DNA from 2 places in the Halomonas sp. DP5N14-9 genome. Region 2 is predicted to be linked to the other one. Evidence: riboswitches for the same ligand, from Rfam matches in the RefSeq annotation. Region 2 holds a riboswitch; the other holds the start of a gene.
The links. A riboswitch is a leader RNA that binds a small molecule or an ion and turns the genes downstream of it on or off. The one in region 2 is predicted to bind thiamine pyrophosphate.

Region 1: it holds a riboswitch for thiamine pyrophosphate, as region 2 does, so the genes downstream of both, KUW00_RS11235 (sodium:solute symporter family protein) here and tenA (thiaminase II) in region 2, are expected to answer to the same signal.

What each region holds. Positions count from the first base shown of each region.
Region 1 is NZ_JAHVHR010000020.1:1,770-6,149, reverse strand. It holds gene KUW00_RS11240 (LLM class flavin-dependent oxidoreductase) at 1-980, shown strand, start outside; gene KUW00_RS11235 (sodium:solute symporter family protein) at 1,096-2,541, opposite strand; TPP riboswitch at 2,622-2,724, opposite strand; gene KUW00_RS11230 (hypothetical protein) at 2,784-3,572, opposite strand; gene KUW00_RS11225 (diguanylate cyclase) at 3,744-4,380, shown strand, end outside.
Region 2 is NZ_JAHVHR010000020.1:175,364-179,743, forward strand. It holds gene KUW00_RS12015 (GSCFA domain-containing protein) at 1-984, opposite strand, end outside; TPP riboswitch at 1,748-1,901, shown strand; gene tenA (thiaminase II) at 1,983-2,651, shown strand; TPP riboswitch at 2,663-2,797, shown strand; gene thiC (phosphomethylpyrimidine synthase ThiC) at 2,875-4,380, shown strand, end outside.

The DNA of each region.
Region 1 (4,380 bases), 170 kb from region 2:
GCATGCTGGCCTCGCTGGACCATATCTCCGGCGGACGCCTGGGCTGGAACCTGGTGACCTCGATGTTCGACAGCGAGGCGCGCAACCATGGGCTCGAGGCCATGCCGAGCCACGCCGAGCGCTATGCCCGGGCGGAGGAATTCGCCAATACCGTGCTGGCGCTGTGGGACTCCTGGAGTGACGACGCCCTGGTGAGGGACCGCCAGGGCGATTACGTCGACGCCAGCCGGGTCGGTCCCATCCATCATCACGGCGAGCACTTTCTGGTGGATGGCCCGCTGACGGTGCCGCGTCCGCCCCAGGGCCACCCGGTGCTGTTCCAGGCCGGCGCCTCGGATCAGGGCCGTGACCTGGCCGCGCGCTACGCCGAGGCCATCTACGCGGTGGCCTACGATCTGCCCTCGGCCCAGGCCTACTACAGCGACCTTCAGGCCCGGGTAAAGGCCGCTGGCAGACCGAAGGTCGCGATCATGCCGGGGCTCGTCACCTACGTCGGCTCCACCGAAGAGGAGGCCAGACGCAAGCAGCGGGAGCTCGACGAACTGTTGCCGGTGGACAGCTCCCGGCGCCAGTTGAGTCAGTTCATCGGTCAGGACGTGAGCGACTGGGAATTGGATGCCCCGGTGCCCGAGTTGCCGCCACTGGAGGCCTTCAGCGGGCCCAAGGGGCGCTACGCCACGATTCTGCGGATCATCGAGAGCGAACGACCGACGCTGCGCCAGTTGCTGGGACGGCTCGCCGCCGGTGGCGGCCACTGCACCATGGTCGGCACCCCGGAGCGTATCGCCGACGAGATGCAGCGCTGGGTCGAGCAGGGCGGGGCGGACGGCTTCAACCTGATGCCGCCATCGCTGCCGGACAGCATCGAGGACGTGGTCGAACAGGTCGTGCCCGAACTGCAGCGCCGCGGGCTGTTTCGACGCGAGTACCAGGGCCGCACCCTGCGCGACCACCTGGGGCTGGCGCGGCCTGGTCGCTGATGAGCCGGAACTGCCAGGGCCCCTGATCGCCAGGCCTTGAAACGACAACAGCGGGACGCGTCAGCACGTCCCGCTGTTTTTTATCACGCCTTGCCAGGCTGTCAGCGTGGCGGTGTCAGCTCTGGAAACGCCGCACCAGACTGCCCATGCGGGTGAAGTCATAGTCCTGGCGGGATGGCAGCAGCTTCATCAGCACCAGCGAGACCAGCACCGGCACGAAGGCCGCCAGCAGGAAGGATTCCAGCAGGGTGGCGGTACCGCCGCTGGGGGACGGGAACATCGCCAGCCCGGCGACCAGGCCCGCAGCGGTGCTGAGGACCGCGTTGCGCCCGTCGTAGCGGCGATTGAACAGACCGAAAAACACTGGGAAGGCCGCCGCCGAGCACAGCAGGTCCGCCAGCAGGAACAGATAGAGCACGCTGTAGCCCTGGGCCGCCACCCAGGTCACCGGCACCGCTGCGGCGACGATCAGCCAGCGTGCCAGGCGCATCAGGGTGGCTTCGCTGGCCTGGGGCAGCAGCCGGTGCATGTCGACGGCGATGATGCTGGAGGTGGCGTTGACGGTAGTGTCGGCGCTGCTCATCACCAGGGCCAGACCCAGCGGAATCAAGGCCAGGGCGAACCACAGCGGCACCTCGGACAGCAGCACGCTGAACAGCGCCACCGAACCGTCTCCCTCGAGCCCGAGGCCGACGAAGGCCAGGCCGAACAGGCCCATCAGCACGATCACCGGAAAGTTGAACAGCCCTGCGATCCAGAAGCCCCGCCGCAGCACCTTGCTGTCCCGGGCGGCGTAGATGCGCTGCCAGGTGCCCTGGTAGAACAGGCCGGTCAGCATCACCGCGATAAAGAACGTCAGACCGGCACGCAGGCCACCGGCATCGGTGACATCCAGCAACTGGGGCGCACGTTCCTGCAGGCCCTCGAGCGTCGGCGCGACGCCGCCGGCGGCCTGCCAGCCGAACACCAGCAGCAGCGCCAGCAACGGCAGGATCACCAGCATCTGTACCTTGTCGGTGAAGATGGTGGTGCGCAGGCCGCCGTAGAAGGTGTAGAGCAGGGTCGCGATCATCACCACGCAGGCGGTCAGCCACAGTGGGATCGGCGCCAGCAGGGTGACCATATGGGCGATCGCGGTGAGGCCTGCCGCCAGCGAGATGAACAGATAGAACAGCATGATCGTCAGGGTGAAGGCGTACATGGTGCGCCCGTAGCGATGGATCACGAACTCGGTGAGGCCGTGGCCTTCGGGGATCAGCTCACGCATGCGTCGTCCCAGCGGGATCATCACCAGGCGCGGGACCATGGAACCCAGCGCATAGCCCAGTACCGCGCCGATGCCGCCCCAGGTGGCCGCCTGGGCGGGGCCGAACAGGATCCAGGTGCCCAGGGTGGTGGCCACCAGGGTCAACACCGTGGCGCGGGTGTTCTGGCTGTTGCGAGCCGAGATGTAGTCATCCAGGCCGCCCTGACGACGTCGGGCATAGATCAGGCCGGGGATGGCAAAGATGGCGGCGCACAGCAGAAGCCACAGCGCCGTCCAGGTGGGATCGAGCATCATCGAAAGAAGACCTCTTTCTTGTCGTTGTCCGCAGGGACCGGTGGACAGGCGGGACGAGCGGCGGACAGGAAGAAAGAGGAGATAACGCAACCATCCTTCCCTTCGCCGGCATGACCCGGATCAGGTTCAAAGGGTTACCGCGTGATGCGGAATCTCAGCCGTCAGGCTCCCCCAGGAATGCGCACAGCGTAGGACCGCCTCCGATGGCTGTCAATTGGCGCTTTGGCCGCAGCGACGGGGCGTCAGACGGTGGGCGAGGTGCGCAGGCTGTGCCAGCCATCGTAAAGCCAGTTTGCCGCCCGGCGTCGATCGATGTCAGCCATCGCCAGATAGCCATGACAGCAGGCCTCGCGGCTCGCTCGCACAATGGTCGAGGCGTCGGTGGCGTCCATCACCAGGGTGCGTCGGTGCCCGCCGCCGCCGCGCAGGAAGGGGGCCGCGGGAGCGCGCTGGAACTCGACGCCTGCCGGCAGGGGCGCTGTCGAGTGATGCGTGTCGGGGTGGTCTGGGGCGCACAGGATGACCTCGAAGCCGAGCCGTTGTCCCTGGCGCGCCAAGTCGGCATTGACCGGGGCGTGGCCGGTCAGCACCAGACGCAAGGCCGGCTGGATCAGCACCTCGACGACGTCGTCGCCGATCTGGACCAGCGGACTGGTTGGCGTGGGTCGCTGCAGGTTCATGGACGTGCTGCCCAGGCTGACGCGGCGAATCAGCGATGGCTGGCCGGCGAGCGTTGCATGGATGACCTCCAGGTGCACCAGGGTCTCGCTGCTCGGTGACAGGCGCTCGACCAGGCAGGGGGTGCCATCGTTGGCGTTGTTGTCGATATTGACCAGGCAGGCGCCGCCGTCCCGCGCCTGGGACAGCAAGATGGGCTGTCCGGCGTACCCGGGGCCATCGGCATCGCTGGTGACGCTCAGGTGGGGGAAGGCGGGAGCAGGGGTGTCCAGACGCGTGCAAAGCCAGCTGGTATCCCCGCGATTGGCCAGCGTCAGGGCGTGTTCGATGGCGACAAGGTCCTGGTGGTTCATGGGCAGCTCCCGCGGCGGTGTCGGCGACGCCAGCATAACGTGGAAGCGGGCAAGCGAAATAATCCGGCATCTATAAGCATCTTTTCATAGGCTAGAGAAGACGGCACGCGAGCCGCCAGGGTATTGACCTGCTGCCGGTCCAGGGCAGGGCTTACGCAAGGAGTTGTCCTCATGGAGCGTTTTGCCTGGGTGGAAGAGGCATTGGTGTCGTCCGGAACGGTGCTGGTACGCCTGACGCCGGAGTTGCAGGTGCACGACGTGGTCGGTGATGCCGTGCGCGTGCTGGGCGAGCCTGGAGAGGTCTGGATCGGGCGGGGGCTGGCAGAGCTGCCTGGCGAGGTCGCCAGGGTCGCCGAAGCCTGGGTCTCCCGGGGTGTCGCTCACGCTGCCAAGCCTTCGATGCCGCTGGAACTGGGCGATGGTAGCTGCTGTCGCCTGGCCGATGGTGGGCTGGTGCTGCGACTGTCGGCTCGGCAGAAGGCAAGCCGCGGTGTCATCGCGCGGATGGCCGACCACCTGCCGGTGATGGTGGCCTACGTCGACCGCGACTTCTGCTTCCGTTTCAACAATCGTGCCTACCTCGACTTCATCGGCCAGCCTGCCGAGGCGCTGATGGGGCAGCCGGTGTCTTCGGTGCTTGATGCAGACTCCTACGCCAAGATCCGGCCACGTTTCGATCTGGCGCTGGCGGGGCAGGAGGTCAGCTACGAGGATTCCCTGGTGCTCCAGGACGGTCGCCAGATCTACTTCAAGGTCCACTATCTGCCGGACGTGGTGGAAGATGAAGTGATGGGCTTCTACGCCATCA
Region 2 (4,380 bases):
CCTCTTGTTTTGTTTTCCGAAAATCTCAGCGCCGAACTTTGTCCTCAGAGAAGAAAAAAAATGATTCATCACAAAATCGACACCGTGGGGGTTAACACTTCGTTGATTGGGTTCGAAAAACACCCCCTTGAAAACCGGGCTGTTGATTATTTCATACGAAGGAAAATAATCCACATAATTACAACCTCTAGAAATCTGCCCAGCCACGGCACGCAACACTGACTTGGATTCCATTGTAGCGACGATCACGTTGTTCCTGGAGTTTGTCGCTACCAAAGGAACAGGGGAAACTGTCAATATAAAGCGTAACTCAGGATTCTCATGACGCATTATTTCTATGGCATCTCGCAGATCATTCATCACAGAGGGATACATTTGATTCTTGAACGCATGGATACCTTTCAGGTAGGTCCCTGCTGAAGTTCCGGGACACATCGGATACTCGTAGCCGTATTCCGCATTGAACCAGCTTTCAGTCAACCCTAGGGTGAAGACAAAGAAGTCTGATGAGACGATGCATTCCCTAAACGCTTTTATTGTCTCCTCTCGAGAGAGCATTAACTCTTCTTTACTACAGAAACCCTCTGGTTCCACCACGGGGCGAAAGGGATCATAGAACCGTCCGTCCTTTTCCCAAATCTCCTCAGGCGGCTCTTTTATCCCTGTTGCCCACTCTACCCACTGCTTCAACAATGAGGTAGTGTATATATTCCCGGTTCTGGCCGAAAAAATATTGTAATTGTATTTTTTTGCATTTTCCTGCGAGAGCCCCTTGGGTGGAGTTTCTGTCGAGACCCAGTTAAACCCTCTGCTATCAAGAGCATTTCCAATATGTTGCGCAAAGCAGGAACCGAAGGTAACCACCCTACTATCCTTTGTGATCTTGAACTTTGGAGACCACAAATTGGATATGTCAAAAATTGACTTTTCGGATACAGCTTTTTTCCAGAAGGCACGGTCTGGAAGTGTCGAATATGGATTCATATTAATCACCTAAAATATAAGATATAACATCGGTCGTGAACGAACAAAATTGATAACGTCTATCTTAAATCACACATTGCCACGACGAATAGGAATGTTTACGTCAACACTGGCATCTCGTCTTCCTTTCTAAAATATTTGCATAAAAAAAGATAGGCGAAATATTTGTCTATTGTGTTGAGAAACGAGCACTGACAACGGCCCCGGAGCCCTTCATAAAAACCTTCCCCATGCACCATTTACCTGACCCACGCGTGGTTCAAAAGAGAACAAAGCAAGCATTTTTAGCTTCCATGAAAACTCGGCGAACCAATGCTGCCAATAAAACGGGACCAACACACCTGTCACTTTCTGCCCTTCTTCACAAAGGAGTCATCAAGCGCACAACGACTGTCAGAATATCGATAAAAAAAACGTACTTTTTTCACTCTAGATTCTCTCACATATTCTCTATCAGGCAGCCGCAAAACACGCAAATACAATCCAGAGAACATCCAAGAAAAACCACGCAAATATCCCTTTAAATAACAACAAAATCGTCGAAACTTTGTCGAACTGATCAATCAGGACTCTACTTCGCCACTTTTCCTCAATCGGATAAAATGCATTCTCAACCATGCGGAAACTTCTCCAGATATCTGGGCAGTTGCACTCTCGCGATATCGTGGAAACCTCTTCCCCCCAGCGGCGTATCTACTGATCGGGATCGGTTCTTGCCAAGCTGAGGTGGACTCCCTTCGAGGTCATGCTAGACTCGATCCAGACTCGCTTGACGGGGTGCCGGTGAATCCGGCTGAGATGGCGCAGGGCCAGGGTGACGAATCACCGGCCGCCAGCGCCGATCCCGTGGAACCTGATCCGGGTGCGGTGTGGCTTCACACCTTGAACCGGCGTAGGGAATCAGGCGGTGGTGCCAGCCCCTGCGCGCGCACCTCCCTCCTTTCTCGTCGCCGTGTCCTTTGCCGCCGCCCTCCGGATCCACACCAACCGGAGGCAACATGGGCTACCGCTTTACCGATCTTGTCGACGCCTGCCGCGATGACTGGCACGCCTACATCGAACACGACTTCGTGCTCGCCCTTGGCCGTGGTGAACTGGCCGACGCCAGCTTCCGTCACTACCTCAAGCAGGACTATCTGTTTCTGCTGCAGTTCTCCCGGGCCTACGCCCTGGCGGCCTACAAGAGCCACAGCCTCGACGAGCTGCGCGGCGCCTTCGACGGCATGAAGACCATCCTCGACGTGGAACTCGGCCTGCATCTCGCCTTCTGCCGCGACTGGGGCATCGGCGAGGCCGAACTCGCCGAGCTGCCCGAAGCTCGCGCTACCCTGGCCTATACCCGCTACGTGCTGGACGCCGGCAGCCGCGGAGACCTCCTGGACCTGCACGTGGCGCTGGCCCCCTGCATGGTCGGCTACGCCGATATCGCACGAAACCTCAACGCCCGTTCGGACACCCTGCGCGGCGCCGACAATCCCTTCGACGCCTGGATCGCCATGTACGAAAGCGACGACTTCCAGGCCGCCGCACGCCAGGAGCAGGCCTGGCTCGACGATCAGCTGGCCCAGGTATCCGGCGAGCGCTTTGCGCGACTGTCACGGATCTTCGCCGACGCGACACGACTCGAGATCGACTTCTGGCAGATGGGACTCGATCTAAGCGACTAACACAATCAGCACCACGCTTGACGGGGGGCCGCCAGAGGCGGCTGAGATCATGCAGCGCATGGGACCCGTTGAACCTGATCTGGGGGTAACCCCGATGCCATGGCATCGCGGTGAGGACCAGCGTAGGGATCAAGCGCTCACGGCCCAGGCCACGACGCCCCCTCCTTCCTCACGCGATGCACACAACAACGCCAGCACCCAGTGCCGTGAGAAGGACAAGCCAATGCCGCTCGATCAACCCGTTTCCGCAAACAAACCCCGCCATAGCGCGCACTTCCTGGCCGAGACCGCCCAGGTCGACCAGACCGCGGTTACGCCCCTGCCGGGTTCGCGCAAGGTCTATGTAAAGGGCTCCCGCGAGGACCTGCGGGTGCCGTTTCGCGAGATTTCGCTGTCAGCGACCCGCACCTCCGGGGCCGACGAGGCCAATCCGCCGCTCTTGGTCTACGACACCTCCGGCCCCTACACCGATCCCCAGGTCGAGGTCGACCTGCGTCGCGGGCTTGCCGAATTGCGCCGGCCCTGGATCGAGGAGCGCGACGACACCGAATGGCTCGAAGGCCCGACCTCGGACTACGGTCGCCGACGTGCCAACGACCCGACGCTCGCCCCGCTTCGCTTCGAACTGACCCGCACGCCGCGTCGGGCACGTCGTGGCGCCGACGGCAGCGCCGGCAATGTGACCCAGCTGCACTATGCCCGCCGCGGCATCATCACCCCGGAGATGGAGTTCATCGCCATCCGCGAGAACCAGCGTCGACAGGCCCTGGCCGATGGCTATCGAGGCAGCGACGAGGTCGAGCGCATCCTTGGCCACCAGCATCCCGGGCAGGGCTTCGGCGCCCGTCTGCCAGAGGAGATCACCCCCGAGTTCGTGCGCCAGGAAGTCGCCGCCGGGCGCGCCATCATCCCCGCCAACATCAATCACCCGGAAGCCGAGCCGATGATCATCGGGCGCAACTTCCTGGTGAAGATCAATGGCAATCTGGGCAACTCGGCGGTGACCTCCTCCATCGAGCAAGAGGTCGAGAAGATGACCTGGGGCATCCGCTGGGGCGCCGATACCATCATGGATCTGTCCACTGGCCAGAACATCCACGAGACCCGCGAGTGGATTATCCGCAACTCGCCGGTACCGATCGGCACGGTGCCGCTCTATCAGGCGCTGGAGAAGGTCAAGGGCGTGGCCGAGGACCTCACCTGGGAGGTGTTCCGCGACACCCTGATCGAGCAGGCCGAACAGGGCGTGGACTACTTCACCATCCACGCAGGCGTGCTGCTGCGCTACGTGCCGCTGACCGCCAACCGGGTCACCGGCATCGTCTCCCGCGGTGGCTCGATCATGGCCAAGTGGTGCCTTTACCATCACCAGGAAAGCTTCCTCTACACCCACTTCGAGGAAATCTGCGAGATCTGCAAGCAGTACGACGTGGCCTTCTCGCTGGGCGATGGCCTGCGCCCGGGCTCGGTGGCCGACGCCAACGACGAGGCCCAGATGGCAGAGCTCAAGACCCTGGGTGAACTGACCCATATCGCCTGGAAGCACGACGTCCAGGTGATGATCGAAGGCCCTGGCCACGTGCCCATGCACCTGGTCAAGGAGAACATGGACAAGCAGCTAGAGTACTGCGACGAGGCGCCCTTCTATACCCTTGGGCCGCTGGTGACCGATATCGCCCCGGGCTACGACCACATCACCTCGGGCATCGGAGCGGCGATGATCGGCTGG